Regions from separate parts of the Bradyrhizobium sp. UNPF46 genome, predicted to be linked through region 1. Evidence: riboswitches for the same ligand, from Rfam matches in the RefSeq annotation. Region 1 holds a riboswitch; the other holds the start of a gene.
What was found. Region 1 has a riboswitch for cobalamin ahead of UNPF46_RS05290 (DUF1636 family protein). Riboswitches for the same ligand answer to the same signal wherever they lie in the genome.
Positions count from the first base shown of each region.

Region 2: it holds a riboswitch for cobalamin, as region 1 does, so the genes downstream of both, UNPF46_RS36520 (TonB-dependent receptor) here and UNPF46_RS05290 (DUF1636 family protein) in region 1, are expected to answer to the same signal.

Region 1 is NZ_LFJB01000009.1:82,984-92,461, forward strand. Features, by position in the region: gene cobU (bifunctional adenosylcobinamide kinase/adenosylcobinamide-phosphate guanylyltransferase) at 1-457, opposite strand, end outside; gene cbiB (adenosylcobinamide-phosphate synthase CbiB) at 580-1,521, shown strand; gene cobD (threonine-phosphate decarboxylase CobD) at 1,533-2,498, shown strand; gene UNPF46_RS05280 (cobyric acid synthase) at 2,487-3,935, opposite strand; gene cobO (cob(I)yrinic acid a,c-diamide adenosyltransferase) at 3,942-4,577, opposite strand; cobalamin riboswitch at 4,618-4,837, shown strand; gene UNPF46_RS05290 (DUF1636 family protein) at 4,931-5,305, shown strand; gene cobW (cobalamin biosynthesis protein CobW) at 5,302-6,351, shown strand; gene cobN (cobaltochelatase subunit CobN) at 6,351-9,478, shown strand, end outside.
Region 2 is NZ_LFJB01000125.1:19,560-29,037, reverse strand. Features, by position in the region: gene UNPF46_RS36520 (TonB-dependent receptor) at 1-1,551, opposite strand, end outside; cobalamin riboswitch at 1,666-1,880, opposite strand; gene UNPF46_RS36515 (hypothetical protein) at 1,977-2,240, opposite strand; gene UNPF46_RS36510 (hypothetical protein) at 2,349-2,561, opposite strand; gene UNPF46_RS38090 (hypothetical protein) at 2,712-2,888, opposite strand; gene UNPF46_RS36505 (adenylate/guanylate cyclase domain-containing protein) at 2,994-4,730, opposite strand; gene UNPF46_RS36500 (lytic transglycosylase domain-containing protein) at 5,052-7,259, shown strand; gene UNPF46_RS36495 (hypothetical protein) at 7,383-8,990, shown strand; gene UNPF46_RS36490 (tripartite tricarboxylate transporter substrate binding protein BugD) at 9,013-9,478, opposite strand, start outside.

The DNA.
Region 1 (9,478 bases):
CGGCGGCGGCCGCGATCATCTGGTTCATGAGTCCGGCCGCGTCGCGATAGCGGCGCGCGAGCGCGTTGTCGGGGACGATACCCAGGCCAACCTCGTTGGTGACGAGGACGACGGGGCTCTTCAAGCCGGGCAGGGCGGCGGCGAGCGCGGCCACCTCGCGTTCCCAATTGCGCTCGGCGTGCATCAAATTGGAGAGCCACAGCGTCAGGCAGTCCACCAGCCGTGCGCCGCCGCCGTCTGTCGCGACCAGCGTGGGCACGAGATCGAGCGGCACCTCGCGTTCGATCCAGTCGGTTCCGCGCCGCGCGCGATGCGTCGCGATGCGTGCTTGCATCTCCGCGTCGAGCGCTTCGGCCGTCGCGACATAGACGGGCTGCCCGGGAAAGGCGCGCGTGCGCAATTCCGCACGCTTGCTTTTGCCCGATCGCGCTCCGCCGGTAATCAAGATGACGGCCATGAAGGTCTCCTGGAGGGCCTGACTAACCACCAATCGCGGCCAAAGACAAAGCCGAAATCAGGCGTGGAGGGGCTTGCGCTCAGCCCTTGCTTTGCGCAACAGGGGCGGGACAGGAGGCGGGTTTGGGCTTTGCGGGCGCGGTGGTGGTGGCGATGGCGGTGGATGCTCTGCTGGGCTGGCCGTCGTGGCTGTTCGCGCGGATCGGCCACCCCGTGAGCTGGCTGGGGCGGCTGATCGGTGCCATCGATGCCGGCTGGAATCGCGAGTCCGATCCCACGACATTTCGCCGTGCTGCCGGCGTCGCCGGAGCGCTGGTGGTGATCGTGCTCGCTGTTGCCATCGGTTGGGTGCTCCAATTCTCGCTTCCGTCGGGCTGGGTTCAGATCGTGCTGGTCGGCATCCTCGCCTGGCCGCTGGTGGCACTGCGCTCGCTGCATGATCACGTGGCCGCTGTCGGTGCTCCCTTGCTGGCCGGCGATATCGCCGCCGCGCGCGAGGCGGTGTCGCGCATCGTCGGCCGTGATCCCGCGGCGCTCGATGAAGCCGGCATCGCGCGCGCCGCGATCGAGAGCCTTGCCGAGAATGCCTCGGACGGGATCGTGGCGCCGGTGTTCTGGGGCGCGCTGTTCGGCTTGCCGGGTATTCTCGGCTACAAGGCGATCAACACGCTGGATTCCATGATCGGCCATCGCAGCGAACGGCACGAGGCCTTCGGCTGGGCCGCCGCGCGCATCGACGATGTCGCCAATTTCATCCCGGCGCGCCTGACCGGCTTTCTGTTCGTGCTGCTGGCGCCGCGACGATCCGAGACGCTGGCTTGCATGACGCGCGATGCGCGCCGTCATCGCTCGCCCAATGCCGGGTGGCCGGAGGCGGCGATGGCCGGTGCGCTCGGCGTACGGCTCAGCGGTCCCCGGATCTATCACGGCAGCATCACGAACGAGCCCTGGCTGAACGAGGGCGCGCGCGATCCGCACGCGGCCGACATTGGCGAGGGATTGGCGGTCTATCGCCGTGCCATGCTGTTGCTCGCCGGCGTGCTTGCGATCCTGGCTTTCGCGTGAAAGAACGGGGCATGCGCGAGCACGGCGGAAATCTCGATCTGGCCCAGCAGCATTTTGGCGGGCGGGCGGAAGACTGGATCGACCTGTCGACCGGGATCAACCGGCTGCCTTATCCCGTCGGCGAGGTGAGCGCGCGCGCATGGAGCGCGCTGCCCTCGCGCGCCGAGATCGAGGGGCTGCACCGGGCCGCGCAGCATGCCTATCGCACGCGCGCGCCGCTCGTCGCGCTCGGCGGCGCACAGGCCGCCATTCAGTTGCTGCCACACCTCGCGCCGCCGGGCCGTGCGCGCATTATTGCGCCGACCTATAACGAATACGCCGGCGTGCTGTCGGCCGCGGGCTGGGAGGTGCAGGAGGTCGGAGAGCTCGGTGCGCTTGAAGGCGCGGACCTCGCCATCATCGTCAATCCCAACAATCCCGACGGCCGCTGCCATTCGCCAAAGGATCTGCTCGCCCTGCTGCCGCGCGTCGGACGCTTCGTGATCGACGAGAGCTTTGCCGATACGGTTCCGCAACTGTCACTCGCATCTGAAGCGGATCGGCCGGGACTGCTGGTCCTGCGATCCTTCGGAAAGTTTTACGGACTGGCTGGCCTGCGCCTCGGATTCGCAATCGGTCATGCTGCCGACATCGACAGGCTGGATGCAATGTCGGGTCCATGGCCGGTCTCGGGCGCGGCCATCGCGATCGGCTGCCGCGCCTTGCGCGATGATGACTGGGCCGAAGCCACGTCCGCGCGGCTTGCGCGCGACTGTGTCCGGCTCGACGAAATGGCCCAAGCGCAGGGCTGGCGGCTCCTCGGCGGCACCGCGCTGTTTCGTCTCTACGGGACGCCGGATGCGCTTGCTGTGCAGGAGAAACTGGCGCGTGGCCACATCTGGTCGCGCGTCTTCGCACAAAAGCCGACATGGCTTCGGCTCGGGCTTCCCGGCAGCGAGGCCGAATGGATGCGCCTTGCCGAGGTGCTAGCGCGCTAGCGCAAGCAGTCCCTCGACGTCGAGATGCTTTTCGATGTGATCGGCCAGCGCCTCGAGCGCGCTCTCGACCCTGGCGTGATAGGGCTCGTCGCCTGCGGGAATGTCGAGCTTGGCGAGATACGCCTTGCGGAAATCATCCGAGGTGAACAGGCCGTGCAGATAGCTGCCCTGCACACGGCCGTCGCGCGACATCGCGCCTTCGGGCTCGCCGTTCAGCGTCGCGAACGGGCGGATGCGATCCGGGCCGTCGGTGCGGCCGATGTGGATTTCGTACGCCTCGATCGGCTGGTTCGTGGCGGCATGCACAGCCGCGACGCGCGTCAGCGTCTTCTGCGGGCTCATCACCGTCTCGACATCCAGCAGTCCGAGGCCCGGCGTGTCGCCCGCGGGACCTTCGATTCCCTCTGGGTCGGCGACGCTGCGCCCGAGCATCTGATAGCCGCCGCAGAGGCCGAGCACATGGCCGCCCCTGCGGTGATGCGCGAGCAGATCGATGTCCCAGCCCTGCGCGCGCAGGAAGGCGAGGTCGCCGCGGGTGGATTTCGAGCCGGGGATGATGACGAGCCTGACATCGCCCGGAATGGCTTCGCCTGGTCGCACCATCACGAGATCGATGCCCGGTTCGAGCTTGAGCGGATCGAGATCGTCGAAATTGGCGATGCGCGACAGCGCGAGGCAGGCGATCTTGCACTGTCCGGGCTTGCGCGCGTCGCTCAGGCCCAGCGCGTCCTCGGCCGGCAGCTCGCCGGCGCGCGCGAACCAGGGCAGCACGCCGAAGCCGCGCCACGACGTCTTCTGCTCGATCAGCCTGTAGCCGTCGTCGAACAGCGTGGGATCGCCGCGAAACTTGTTGATGACAAAGCCGTGGATCATCGCGGCATCATCGGGGTCGATCACCGCCTTAATGCCGACGAGCTGGGCGATGACGCCGCCGCGGTCGATGTCGCCGACCAGCACCACCGGCACGTCGGCCTTGCGTGCAAAGCCCATATTGGCGATGTCGGACTTGCGCAAATTGACCTCGGCCGGGCTGCCGGCGCCTTCGACCAGCACCAGATCAGATCGCGCCTTCAGCCGTTCAAAGCTCTCCAGCACCGCGCCCATCAGCGAAGGTTTCATCGCCGCATAGTCACGTGCCCGCGCGGTGGCGATGCGCTTTCCGTGGACGATCACCTGCGCACCGACATCGGTCTCGGGCTTCAGAAGCACCGGGTTCATGTCGGTGTGCGGCTCGACGCCGGCGGCGAGCGCCTGCAGCGCCTGGGCGCGGCCGATCTCGCCGCCATCGACGGTGACGGCCGCGTTGTTCGACATGTTCTGCGGCTTGAACGGGAGCACGCGCAAGTCCCGCCGCGTGAAGGCGCGCGCAAGTCCGGCGACGATGAGCGACTTGCCCACGTCCGAGCCTGCCCCCTGGATCATCAGCGCGCGTGCCATCTGGCTTCAGAACTCGACGCCGGCCTGCGCCTTGATGCCGGAGCGGAACGGATGTTTCACCAGCGTCATCTCGGTGACGAGATCGGCGATCTCGATCAGCTCGTCCTTAGCGTTGCGCCCGGTGAGCACGACATGGGTCATCTCGGGCTTCTGTGTCGTCAGGAACTCGACCACTTCGGCGATGTCGAGATAGTCGTAGCGCAGCGCGATGTTGATCTCGTCGAGCACGACCATGCGCAGGTTGGCATCGAGGATCAGCTCCTTGGCCTTCTCCCAGCCGGCGCGCGCGGCGGCGATGTCGCGGGCGCGGTCCTGCGTCTCCCAGGTGAAGCCTTCGCCCATGGCGTGGAACTGGCAGAGCTCGCCGAAATGGCCGGTGAGCAGGCGCCGCTCGCCGGTATCCCAGGCGCCCTTGATGAACTGCACGACCGCACAGGGAAAGCCATGCGCGACGCAGCGCACGATCATGCCGAAGGCGGAGGACGACTTGCCCTTGCCGGCCCCGGTGTGGACGATGATGAGGCCTTTCTCGCCGCTCTTGGTCGCCATGATCTTGTCGCGGGCGGCCTTCTTCTTCGCCATTTTCGTGGCGTGCCTGATGTCGGTATCCTCGGCTGTTTTTGTATCCGGTTCAGGCGTCATCGATCCCGGTCCTTCGGCTTGACAAGAGGCGGCCACCGGCAAATGGTGGCCCGGCGTTGGTTCCTGTCCTATGACAGGCGAAGAGGGAATGCGATAGGGTCCGAATCGGCAAGATTTGGCTCCAAAATGCAGCCGCCCCCGCGACCGTGACCGGAGAGATGCCCGAAGCCACTGATTCCCTCAGGGAATCGGGAAGGCGGGGATCGAAGGGGAAACCCTGCTCCGCAAGCCGGGAGACCTGCCAGCGCGACGAGTTTTGGACCGGCGGACGGGGTGTTCCGCGACGGGGAAACGGGCCTTCCGACGAATGGTCCGTGTGCCTCATCGCCTCCCGCTGATATCTGGAAGAGGCGATGACCGTCACACTTCATGTCTGCATCACGTGCCGTGCCGGCCAGACGCTCGGCGAGGGCGAGACCACGCCCGGCAAGCGCCTGCACGGTGCGATCCTCGAAGCCGGCGTGCCTGACGGCGTCAAAGTGGTTCCCGTCGAATGCCTGTCGGCCTGCAGCCAGGGCTGCTCGGTCGCGCTGAGCGCGCCCGGCCGCTGGTCCTATGTCTATGGCCGTCTCTCGGATGCGAATGCGCAGGACGTGGTCGCGGGCGCCGCAGCCTACGCCGCCGCACCCGATGGCCTCGTGCCCTGGCGCAGCCGTCCGGAAATCTTCCGCAAGCAATCCCTTGCTCGCATTCCCCCCATTGCCGTGTTGCCGGAGGCCGCCGAATGAGCTCGCTTGCAAAAGTTCCGGTCACGGTGGTCACCGGTTTCCTCGGCTCGGGCAAGACGACGCTGATCCAGCACCTGCTCGCCAACCCCAACGGCAAGAAACTCGCCGTGCTCGTCAACGAGTTCGGCAGCGAAGGCGTCGACGGCCAGATCCTGAAATCCTGCGCCGACGCCAACTGCCCGGAAGAGAACATCGTCGAGCTTGCCAATGGCTGCATCTGCTGCACCGTCGCCGACGATTTCATTCCGACCATGGAGCTGTTGCTGGCGCGGCCGGTGCGGCCCGATCACATCCTGATCGAGACCTCGGGCCTGGCGCTGCCGAAGCCGCTGCTGAGGGCGTTCGACTGGCCGGAGATCCGCTCGCGCATCACGGTCGACGGCGTGATCGCGCTGGCTGATGCCGAGGCTGTCGCCGCCGGTCGCTTTGCGCCCGATCCCGACGCCGTCGAGGCGCAGCGCGCGGCGGACGAGAGTCTGGATCACGAGACGCCGCTGTCGGAAGTGTTCGAGGACCAGATCGCCTGCGCCGACATCGTGCTGCTGACCAAGGCCGATCTTGCCGGCGCCGCGGGCCTCGAAGCCGCCAGGGCCGTGATCACCGCCGAGATGCCGCGCCGCGTGCCGATGCTTTCAGTCACCGACGGCGCGATCGATGCGCGCGTCATACTCGGCCTCGGCGCCGCCGCCGAGAACGATCTCGCCGCGCGCCCTTCGCATCACGACGGCGAAGAAGAGCATGAGCATGACGACTTCGCCTCCGTCGTGATCGATCTGCCTGAAGTGACCGACGTCGATGCGCTCGTCGCCTCGGTGCAGAAGCTGGCGCGCGAGCAGAACGTGCTGCGTGCCAAAGGCTACATCGCGGTTGCGGGCAAGCCGATGCGACTTCTGCTGCAGGCGGTCGGCGAGCGCGTGCGCCACCAGTTCGACAAGCCCTGGGGCGCGGGGCTCAGGCAGTCGAAGCTTGTCGTGATTGGCGAGCACGGTGATATCGACGAGGCCGCGATCAGGGTGGGACTTGGTCTTTCAGGATCTGGGATCTGATGCACGTCGTCTTCCGCGAGAGCCGCGGTCTCGAGGAGACCGCGACGCCAAGGGACATCGGCCAGGACCCGGCCGATCTCGTGGTGCTCTCGTATTCGGATTCCGACCTTGCTGCGTTCGCAGCCGGCTGGCGCCGCGGTCGCGATAGCCTGCCGACGCTGCGGCTCGCGAACCTTGCCGAATTGCGTCATCCGCTGTCGGTCGACACCTATATCGAGCGCACGTTGTCGCAGGCGCGCGGCATTCTGGTGCGCCTGATCGGCGGAGAGTCCTATTGGGCCTATGGCCTCGCGGCTCTTCAGCAGCTCGCGAAGGACCGCAACATCGTGCTGGCCGTGCTGCCGGCCGACGGCCGCGACGACACGCGGCTCGATGCGTACTCGACCTTGCCGGTCTCGACGCTGCGGCGCCTGAAAGTGCTTTGCGACACCGGCGGCCCGGTCGCGGCGCAGGCCGCGATCGCGCAGCTCGCGCTGGCCTCGGGGCTCTACGCCGGGCCTGTCATCGGCGAGATGAGCGTGCCCGAGATGGGCTTTTACGATCCCGCGCGCGGCGTCATTGCTGCGCCAATGGGCGCTGACGGCAAGCCGCGCGCGCTGGTGACCTTCTATCGTTCCTATCTCACCGCCGCCGACACCGGCCCGGTCGATGCGCTGATCGCGGCGCTGCGCGAGCAGGGCTTTGACGCCTATGGCGCCTTCGTCACCTCGCTGAAGGCTGCGGGCGTCGCGGACTGGATGCGGGCGCATCTGGCGCAAAATCCTCCAGCGGCGATCGTCAACGCAACGGCGTTCTCCGCGGTCGGTGACGACGGCACGACGCCGTTCGATGCCGCGCCATGCCCGGTGTTCCAGGTCGCGCTCTCCACGGCGCGGCGCGAGGACTGGGCGGACTCGCTGCGCGGCCTGTCGCCCGGCGACCTCGCGATGCATGTGGTGCTGCCCGAGGTCGACGGCCGCCTGTTCGCGGGCGTGGTGAGTTTCAAATCGGCGGCGATGCGCGACCCCGATCTGCAGTTCTCGCATCTGGCGCACCAGCCGGATGGGGAGCGGGTGAAAGCCGTCGCCGCGCGTGTCGCGGCCTGGTGGCGCCTTGCGGAGAAGCCGGTTGCGGAGAAGCGGCTGGCGATCGTGCTCTCGAACTATCCGGGGCGTCCGCATCAGATCGCGCATGCGGTCGGTCTCGATGCGCTGGCGTCGGTCGAGGCGCTGGTGTCCGATCTCGGGCCGGCCGGCTTCGAAATAGTGCCTGTTCATGCGCTCGGCGAGACGCTGCTGAAGCAGAGCTTGACCTGGCGCGTTGCCGACTATCGCGCGGCGCTCTCGCGTTTGCCCCAATCCTTGCAGGATGATCTCGCGCAAGCCTGGGGCGCGCCGGAACATGATCCTGGCTGCCGCGACGGTGCCTTCCATTTCGCGGCGATTCAATGCGGCAACTCGATCATCGCGGTCCAGCCGGAGCGCGGCGATGCGACCTCGCGCGATGCCGATTATCACGATCTCGCCCGCACGCCGCGCCATGCCTACGTCGCGTTCCATCTCTGGCTTCGGCAGCAGCGCGTCGATGCCGTCGTGCACATGGGCGCGCATGGCACGCTGGAATGGCTGCCCGGCAAATCCGTGGCGCTGTCCTCGGCTTGCTGGCCGGAAGCTCTGATCGGCGATCTCCCCGTCATCTATCCCTTCATCGTCAACGATCCCGGCGAGGCCGCGCAGGCCAAGCGCCGCCTCAGTGCGATCACCATCGGCCATCTGCCGCCGCCGCTCGCAGCATCGGCCGTGCCGGAAGGCCTGCGCCGGCTCGAACGTCTGCTCGACGAATATTCGACCGCCGATGGTCTCGATCCCGCGCGCCGCCAGCGCCTGATTGCCGCGATCCGCGACGAAGCACGTGCGGCGGGTCTCGAAGACGATCTTGGTCTCGATGCCTCGGCCGCGCCGGCCGAAGCGATTCCGCGGATTGATCGCTTCGTCTGCGATCTCAAGGAAAGCCAGTTCGGCGACGGCCTGCACGTGTTCGGCCGCGGTGCCTGTGGCGAAGCGGAGCGAGATGGCCTGCGCGCCGCGCTTGCAGGCCGGCGCGTTGCACCGGGCCCATCCGGCTCGCCCTATCGCGGCCGTCAGGACGTGCTGCCGACGGGCCGCAATCTCTTTGCCGTCGACCCGCGCGCGGTGCCGACGCCGTCAGCGCATGCGCAAGGGATAAAACTCGCCGAAGAGCTGCTGCGCCGTCATTTGCAGGATCATGGCGACTGGCCGAAAGGTCTCGTGGTCGACCTCTGGGGCTCGGCGACGATGCGCACCGCGGGCGAAGAGTTTGCAATGGCGCTGCATCTGGCCGGCCTTGCGCCGCGCTGGGATCATGCCTCCGGCCGCGTCACCGGCTACGACATCATCGCGCCGGCTGAGCTCGGCCGGCCCCGCATCGACGTCACGCTGCGGGTGTCGGGCCTGTTTCGCGACGTCTTCGCGGGTCTTGCGCAATTGTTCGAGGCGGCATCCGAAGCGCTTGCGTCGCGCGACGATGAGGGCGAGGAGAATCCCTATCGCCACCGCGCCTCGCGCGTGTTCGCGCCGCGTCCCGGACAATACGGCGTCGGCCTGTCGGCGATCCCCGATGCCTTCACGCCGGAGACGCGCGAGGCCGCGGGCGAAGCCTGGCTGTCGGCGTCGTCCTGGGCGTTCTCGGCCGATGGCGAGATCAAGCCGGATCGCGCCGGCATCGAGCAGCGCCTCGCGGCCGCCGACGGCTTTGTCCACGTCCAGGATCTGCCGGAAACCGACCTGCTGCTCGCTGCCGATTATGCCGCGCATGAAGCCGGCGTTGCGGCGGCTGCAGCGCATCTCGGCGCGGCGGGGCCTGCGCTCTATCACCTCGATACGACGCGCCCCGAGCAGCCGAATGCACGCACGCTGACCGAGGAAATTTCCCGTGTCGTCCGCGCACGTGCGACCAACCCGACCTGGATCGCCGGCATGATGCGGCATGGTTTTCGCGGCGCCGCCGAGATCACCTCGACGCTGGAGCACATGGCGGCCTTCGCGCATCTCGCCGGCGCCGTGCCGCCGCATCTGTTCGATCTCTACTACGACGCGACGCTCGGCAATGACGACGTCCGCGCCTTCAT
Region 2 (9,478 bases), on a different contig from region 1:
GCGGAAGGCGCGCGCGGCGCGGCCGAACAGCGAGACCACGTCATTGAGGCGATGCTCGGCGCCGAGATGCAGCGCGTATTGGGTCTCGCTGCTGGTCAGCGGCAGCGCGCCGATGTCGGCGTTGAACGGCGCGGCCAGGTTGAAATTATCGCGTGCGGCAAGGCTGACGTTCTGCACCCGTGCGCCATAGGAGATATCGGTCGTCGGCGCCACGCCCAATGCGTGCTGGAAATAGCCCGCGACCGTCTGCTGCCTGAGGTCGTAATTGTGCCAGGCGGCGAGCCCCTTCCCGGCGCCGCGGTTCTGCTCAAAGCTCGCATCGTAATAGTCGATGCCGGTCAGGAGCTGCGAGGGCATGCCGAGCAAGAGGCTCTTCACGCTGAGCCGCGGCGTGATCGACCATGTCGTCAGATGGGAATCGACATAGGTCGAGGTGAAGAAGGCCGGGACCGGCATCGGGCTGGAGAAGAACGCGCTCTGCTGCTTCTTGTCACGCACGCCGCCGTCGACGATGAGGTCGACGCCGTTGACCAGGGTCTTGGTGAAGCCCGCCGTCGCGCCATAACCCTGCTGGTTGGCATAGTTGAACGGCGTGCTGGTGCCTCGCCGATTGCTCGTGAGCTCGTCGAGGCCGATGGAGGGATCGACGGTGCGGCCGCCCGGCAGTCGCAGTTCCTGATTGTCGCCGGTGACGGTGAGAAACGCAGTCAAGCCTGATGTGGTGTAGTTGAGATTGCCGACGGCATTTTTCTGGGAATAGCGATTGTTGTCGCGATAGCCGTCGGTGCTGACGGCATTGCCGTAGAACGAGGTCGACCACGGACCGGAATTGAGTGAGGTCGAGACGTTGCCGAGCCTGGTGTTGAACGAGCCGAAGCCGGCTTCGATGCGCGCGGTCACGGGCGGCCCGCCGACGCCGTTCCTGGTGACGATGTTGATCACGCCGCCGACCGCGTTGTCGCCGTAGAGCACCGCGCCGGAATTACCGCGCGTGATCTCGATCCGCTCGATGGAATTGAGCGGGATGGTGGAGAGGTCCACCTGCGCCATGTCGACGTCGTTCAGCCGCCGGCCGTTGACCAGCACCAGCGTATTGGCGGTGGCAAAAGCGCCGAAGCCGCGCAAATCCACGCTGGTCTTGGCGCCGATTGGGCCGCCATAGAACGTGGTGATCTGGGCTCCCGGCGTCTGCGCCGCGATGATCTCGGCAAGCGTCTGCGACGGCGAATGCGCGATATCGGCGGCCGTGATGACGGTCGTGGCGGCGCCGACGATGCCGCCATCGCCGGCGCCAGAATCGGATCCGGACGAGCCGGCACCACGCCCTGCCGGCGCGACAGTCGCGGCTTCCCGCGGCCGCGCCGCATCGCCATTTCCGGTCGCCCTGGCCCGCGTGCGGTTCTGATCCGCCGGCTGCTTCACCTCGATCGGCGGCAGCTGCTCGGCAAGGGCCTGCTGGGCGAAGGCGGCAGACAGATCGAGCGAATGGAGGGAGACGGACGCGAACAGGCCAGCGCTGAGGCGCCAGGCGGCAGAGATGGGACGGGACACAGTTGAAACCTCGGTATGACGTCAGTGGCACGTCACAGCGAACGAGGTTCCACGGCAGAGCGATGGATTGCTCCGGTGAAGCCAATGTCTGTACTCCCCGACCGACATCGTCGCGTGTGACCACGGCTGACGGCAGGTCTCCTGGCTCGCGGGTCGTGACCTCTACGTCGCCTTCCCAGGACCGAGATTCCCAGTGGCATGAGACGAAAGATTCACCGCTTACAGTTGCGGGGGCAGCCGTGGCGTTGAGACAGATCCCGGCGTTGGGACGTCCCGCACCACATTCCCTTTTGATCTCCGTGAGGAGAACCGTCACCGGCCATTTACGTATCGTTCCGCCGGAGAGTCAATCGACGGCCTGCCGTTGTCACCCCCGCCGGCCGACATCGCCGTACCGGCCGATGGTTCATGAGAGCGGGGCCGGGTCAGGTCCGCCCCCGCAAACGTTGCGCCTGGGCCCAGGCGGCAGCGACGTCGCGTGGCGGAACGTCGACGCGCTTGATGGGGGTCAGTTCGCCGGAGGCCGAGACGATCGCGGTCTCCTCGCGGCGGCACCGCGTGCAGACGAAGCGGACCTCATGTGGGGACGCCGACCAGCTCGACCGCTTCACATTGGCCGCCATCGGCCAGGTATCGCAATGCGAGCACGACACCAGAAATCGACCGGGATCGAGCATACCCATTTCCATCGGACTCCGCGTCCTGCCGTGTCCCTCAATGATTAACCCACGTGAATCGTTCCGGTGCCCGAGCACCGCCGGTTCCGTCCCGGGAGCAGCCGCTGCCTGCGAGTGCGCTCAGCGCGCGCCCTTGAGGGTACAGGAGGTGGTGCAAGTGACCGTCGTGCCATGATCGCAGGATTTGCAGGCGCTGACGCACTGGTTCATGTCGCGGGGATTGTAGCTGTAGTTCCGCAACGGGCAGACCGGCGTGGTCGAGCCCGTGATGTCCTGCTCCTGGTCGCAGGCGGCCGTCATGAGCGCGAATATGATCACGGCAACGAGGCGCATGGGATTGCCCTGTCAGACTTGGCAATGACACTCGCGAGACGCGCTGCATTGCAGCGAACCCCGGCCTTCCCACCACGGGCATCGCCGATCAGCGACGCCTGAGTGCCATCAGGATGCGCGCCAGATGTTAAGAACGGATTGCAGCCGGCCTCAGGCCGCAGCCCTGGTCGCGATTGCCTGCCGCATGTCCACCGCCAGCTGACGGTACTGCTCCGAAAGCTTCAGATAGAACTCGCGCTTGGTGCTGTCGGTGGCGAGCTTGGCGATCAGCTCGCATTCGGCCGTGAGTGTCTCGAACCGTTCCAGCCTGTCCTGAAGTTCTGGCATCGGCGTGTCCCCATCAAACGCCTCAAGGACATCCAACCTAAGCCCGCGGAATAGGTCACGGCGAACATCGTTATCGAGTAGAATCAATTTTTCCGATGCGGCCGCCTATTTGCTGTCGAGCCGCCAGGCGCCGTCCCATCCCTCGTCCGGCGGGCTCGCCTCGAACTGCGCGATGCGGCCGAGCATGGTGCGCGAGGGGCCATCGCCGGGGACGGCTTCGAGCGCCGCGTTGAAGCCGGCGCGCGCCGCATCGAAGCGCCGGATACGATAGGCGGCGAGCGCTTCGGCATAATGCGCGCGCAAGCCGGCTTGCGCATCGGTCAGTGCGCCCGCCCGCGCCATCACCTCGAAGATCGGCTGCGGCGCGCTCTGGCCCGCGACGGCCAGACGATCGATCTCGCGCAGCTCGAGCCGCGATCCGATCGCCTCGGCCGTTGCCTGCGAGACCAGGATGCGGGTGCCGTAGACCTTGTTGGCGGCCTCCAGCCGCGAGGCCAGGTTCACGGCATCGCCCATCACGGTGAAGCTCATCATCAGCTCGGAGCCGATGCTGCCGGTCAGGACCTCGCCGGTGGCGATGCCGATCCGCAAATCGCACGGCGCGGGCATGGCGCGGATGCCAAGCAGGTCGGGCAGCTGCCTCTGCAGCGCCGGCACCTGGTCGGCCATCTCGATGGCGGCGACGCCGGCCAAGAGCGCCTGCTCGTCCTCCTCGACGAAGGGCGGGCCCCAATAGGACATGATGGCGTCGCCGATATACTTGTCGATGACGCCGCGATTGCTCCTGACGGGCGCGGACATCACCGTGAAATAATGGTTCATCACCTTGACGAGGCCGCGCGGCGTCATGCCCTCGCTCATCGAGGTGAAACCGCTCATATCGCAGAACATGATGGTCATGACCCGGCGCTCGCCGTCGATGGCGACCTCCGGCCGGTCGATCAGCCCCTGCACCACCTTGGGATCGATGTAGCGGCCGAAGGTCTCGCGGATGCGCTCATTGTGCCTGAGCTGCTCGGTCATGCGGTTGAAGGCTGCGGCGAGCTCGCCGATCTCGTCCTGGGTGGAGACGGTGATGGTCTTGTCGAAGCGGCCCGCCTCCACCTCGCGGGTGCCGGCGAGCAGCAGCCGCACCGGGCGCGTGATACCGCTGGACACCATGAGCGCAAACACAAAGCCGACGATCGCCGCGAGCAACGTCACGACGCCCGACACGACGATCGCCTGATGCTGGCGGCTGATCACCTGCGACGTCGAGAAGAACACCTGCGTCAGCATGTCGGCGCGGATCGCATCGACCTTGCGGTTGAACGCGTCGCGCAGACCGTCGAGCTGTTCCAGCGTGCCGCGGGCCGCGGCCATGTCCTTGGCCTCGACCTGCTTGAGCAGTTTTGCATTGCCCTCGTCCAGATTGCGCCGCAGCTCGGTGACGGCGTTCTCGATGCGGACGTCGATCCGCCCCAGCGCGGCATTGTCCGAATACGTCCTGGGATCGTCGATGATCGCGTTGATGAGCTTGCGCGCGGCCTCGGCCTCCTCCTCGAACTTGCGGTCCGATTGTTCGAAGGCGCGAAGGCGCGCCGTATAGGCCTCATCGTCCGAAGGGGCCTCCATTCTGGTCATGACCATCCGCCGCAGCGCCAGCGCGCGCTCCAGCGATTGGATGTTGGCGCGGGCCAGATGGCTGTAGGCCGGGATGTAGCGGTTGGTCAGCTCGTCGAGCAGGACGCCGACCTGGCTGGACATCACCATCGACAGGATCGAGGTGACCAGCATCAGGACGATCAATCCGAGGGCGATGCCGACGATCTTGCGCCGGATCGACTGGTTGAAAAGCGGCATTGGTGCGGGGCAAAGGCCAGAAGGATGGAGCGATGGAACTCCATACACCGGATCCGACCAGGGGAACACGCGCAATTGGGGTCCGCTGACGCCCGGAACCGACCCGGCCGTCGTGCAGGGCCGGATCGTTAACGAAGGTTAAAGGGACTGCCCTTTGCGCCAGTCCCGAAGTTCCCGCGTCGCATCTGTATTTTGCCGCATTGTTGCGACAGCGTGAGGAATGCGGGACGATGCCGTGGCATCGTCTTCGATGCCTTTGATTCTCAAGCCGCATGTCGTCGCGGACCTTGGTTTGTAGTGGTTTCGCAGGGGGACCATGGAATGAACCAGTGCCTACGCTCGCTCGCGTGTGTCGTTGCCGTGGCCGCGTTGGCCCTCATTCCCACCGAGCTGGCAGCGAAGAGCAGTCACAAATCGTCCGCGCCGAAGAAGTCGCATGAGGCGAAAGCCGGCAAGCAGCGTCATGCCAACGCCGGCAAGGCGCGGCATGTCAAGCAAGCAAATGGCAAGCATGCCGAGGCCAAGCGCAAGTCGAAGACGCAAGACGAGGCGCCCGCAGACAAGCCGGCAGCGCCGGCGCTCACCGGCGACCTTGCCGCGCTGAAGGACGCGATCGATCTCGCGCGCAAGGGCAAGACCGAGGACGCCAGCGCCGCGCGCGACCGCATTGCCGATCCCGCTGGCCAGAAGCTCGCCGACTGGTTCATGCTGCGCCACTCCGAGAGCACGGCGAATTTCAAGCGCTACGCCGCCTTCCTCGCCGCCAATCCGGACTGGCCGAGCCGAACCCTGCTCCGCCGCCGCGCCGAGGCGCGGCTGTGGCAGGAGAAGAGCGACGCTGCCACCGTGCACAAATTCACCATGGACCGCCCGATCAGCGCCAAGGGCAAGTTCGCGCTCGCCCGTGTGCTGCTGACCGAAGGCGATGCCGACCGAGCCGCGCGCCTCGTGCGCGAGGCCTGGCGCACGGACGAATTGTCCGAGCGCAGCGAGGAGGATTCCTACGAGGCGTTCCGCGATCTCTTGACCGCAGACGATCATCGCGCCCGCATGGACAAGCGGCTCGGCGCCAAGGACTACGCGGCTGCGCGGCGCGCCGCAAAGCGGCTCGGCGAGGACGAGCTTGCGATCGTCAAGGCCTGCGCCGCCGTGACTGGCAAAGCCAACAAGGCCAAGGACTATCTCGACGACGTCTCGACGGAAGCCCGCCGCGATCTCGGTTATGTGCTGTGCCGCGCCCAATGGCACCTGCAGAAGGACCGCATCGACGACGCCGCCGAGGTGATCCTGGCCGCCGCACCCGACACCATGGCGGCGCAGGATACCGACGCCTGGTGGCGCGAGCGCCGCCTGCTCGCGCGCAAGCTGCTCGACCAGGGCAAGTCCAGAACCGCCTATGACGTGGTGCGCACCGCCGCGGTGCCCGAGAAGGAAGTCTATCGCGTCGACTACCACTTCATGTGCGGCTGGATCGCGCTGCGCTTTCTTGGCGATCCCAAGGCGGCGATGGTGCACTTCGCCGCGATCGACGAAGGCTCGGCCAATCCGCTCGCGCTGTCGCGCGCCCATTATTGGCGCGGCCGTGCGGCCGAGGCCATGGGCGCCATGGCCGATGCGCGCATGAGCTACAGGGCCGCGGCGCGCTATCCGACTGCCTATTACGGCCAGCTGGCGCGTGCCAAGCTCGGTCTCGACCGGATCGAGCTGCGTCCGCCCTCGCCCGTGCTGGCCGCAGTCGACACGTCGCCCGCCGACGAGCGCGTGCGCGCCGCCGAGATGCTCTACGGCATCGGCGAGCGCGACATGGTGTTCTATTACGCCGAGGATTTCGCCAAGGAGAGCACCGACGTCACGGCGCTCGAAGCGCTCGGCGAGCTTGCCGGGCAGCGCAACGACGCGCGCGTGATGCTGGAGGTCGGCAAGACCGCGCTGGCGCGCGGGCTCGCGCTCGACCATTACGCCTTCCCGACCATCGGCATCCCCGAGCACAAGCAGGTCGCGCCCGCGATCGAGACCAGCGTGATCTATTCGGTGGCACGCACCGAGAGCTCGTTCGACCAGCGCGACAAGTCGCCCGCGAACGCGGTCGGCCTGATGCAGGTAACGCCGGAAGCCGGCCGCGACACCGCCAAACGCTTCGGCTTGACTTATGACTGGGACAAGATGGTCTCCGATCCCGTCTACAACACGCAGATGGGCGCGGCCGAGCTCAGTGCGCTGCTGTCGGAATATCGGGGCAACCAGATCATGACCTTCGCCGGCTACAATGCCGGCCGCGGCCGCGTGCGCGAATGGGTGCAGGCGCGCGGCGATCCACGCGACCCCAATGTCGATCCGGTCGACTGGGTCGAGCGCATCCCGCTGTCGGAGACGCGCAACTACGTCCAGCGCGTGATGGAGAACGTGCTGGTCTACCGCGCGCGGTTCGAAGGCAGCGGCATGGTCGCCGGCAAGACCGACGAGCGCGTGGTGACGAAGGACGCCAGCGCCAAGGCAACGCCGGTGGGATTGACTGGGGCCGGCGACTGATCGTCGGGCCCTGAGGCTCCAGGCCGTCAGCCCGGGACCACCAGGCCGCTCATGGGGCGGACTGTCACACCCGCGCGCGGCGTTGCAGAGTCATCTTGACGCAACTCCCCAAATTATTCAATTTTGGCGATCGTTATTTTTTTGTTGCATTTTTTGGGTGTATCGATGGATTGTACGCGCGTTTCGGTGCCGCTCGATCGTATTTCCCGCAATCTCGTCCGCCTGGCGACGCTAGCCGGAATTGCCCTGATCGCCATAGGAGGTTTGCCGGCCAAGGCGCAGAACCAGGAAGCCTGCACCCAGCTGGAAGCCAAATTGGATGTGATCAAAGCGGCGGACCGGGAGATTGCCGAGGCCGATGGCATCATTGACGCGGCCGGGAAGTCGGAGACTGAAAAGACTGCGGCCAAGGAGCAGAAGGAGGCCGCAAGCAAGATCAAGGCGGCCGCCTCGAAATCCAATCCGTTGCAGTACGAGCTGAACAGGCTCTCGACTTTACCGGCCGAGCTGCGCGTCGAGAGCAGCAGCAACAGTCTGCCCGGCGGAGGGCAGGCCTGGTTCAACATCGTCGGTGCGCCCTTCAGCGACGAACGTGCGAATGTGTGCGTCCGGCTCTATCAACGAACCTCGCCGCAGCCGCGATCGGCGGCTCCTCCCCAACCGGCGCAGCAGAAACCACCCGCGCAGCAGACAGAACCGGCACAGTCGGAGAACTTCACGCAGGTCTCGATCGCGCAATCCTATCGCTTCGTCGATGCGACAGATAAGAACACGCCGAAATATCGCATCATATTCAATGTGGAGGCTCCGGGTTCGCCCCAACTGCAGTCAACAGACCGGGACTACCTGCTGGTCGCGTTCTTCGCGGCCGCCAAACCTGCCGATAGCAAGCTGCTAACCTACTTCACCACGAAGTCTGTGACGCACAAAATGCCGGCTGTCATCGCGGCGCTGCTGTTCGTTAGCATCATCTATATCGGGCTGGCCTGGGCGACTTATGATCTCAAGGACATGGGCGACCTCACGGGTCTGAGCCGCGACCTCTATGCCGTCAGCCCGATCCGCATCACGGCCGGCGTTCTCGGCGATTCCAGCATCTCTCAAGTCCAGGTCGTCCTGTTCACCTTCATCGTCGCGGGACTGCTGTTCTATCTATGGCTCCGCACCGGATTGCTTGCGAGCATCTCCGCCGACCTGCTTTACCTCCTCGGCATCAGTGCAGTGGGCGCCGGCGGCGCCAAATACACGGCCACACTGAAGGCCGAGCTCGACAAGGAAGCGAATGATTTTGCGCTCGCCAAGGGCTGGTACAATTGGACTCCAATACCGGCAGCCAAGAACGCAAATCTGGCAAACCTGCTGATGACCGGGCAGCGACTCGACGTCTACAAATTCCAGGTGGCCGTCTTCACTCTGGTCGTCGCAGCCTACGTCCTCTCCAGCGGTCAGAACGATCTGGGAGACGTCACGATATCAGAGACGATGCTGTATCTGATCGGCATCTCCCAGGGCGTCTATATCGGCGGCAAGGCGATTACCGACCGGAAAACGCTGATCGAAAATGCGATCAAGAAGATGAACGCTCTGGAAAAGGAGACGGACCCAGCCAAGAAGAAGGAATATGCCGCCGCGGAGGAGACAGCGAAGCGGGAATTCGCATCGTTCTTCCAGCTGGAGCAGGACAAGCCGCGCGACCTGCCCCCACCGGCGCCACCCGCCCCGATTCCATGAGCGGCGCCGATCCCGCTCCGCCTCAATCCACCTTGATGTTCGCCGCCTTGATGATCGGCCACCATTTTGCGATCTCGGCCTTCTGACGGGCACCGAGCGCTTCGGGCGTGAGCTGATCCTTCGGCGTCATCTCGAGGCCCTGGCCTTCGAGCTGCTTCCTCACGGCGGGATCGTTCAGTGCTTCCACGGCCGCGGCGTTGAGCTTGGCCACGATCTCCTTCGGCGTGCCCTTCGGCACCCATAGGCCCGACCACAGCGTCATGTTGAAGCCCTTCAGGCCCGCCTCTTCCGCGGTCGGGATGTCGGGCGCCGAGGCGAGGCGCTTGCTGTCGGTGATGGCGTAGGCGCGGATGGTGCCGGCGCGAACCTGGGCGATCGAGTTGGAGGTCTGGTCGACGATGAGGTCGATCTGGCCGGCGATCAGGTCGTTCAGCGCGGGCGCGGTGCCGCGATAGGGCACATATTGCAGCTTGATACCGGAGACGCTT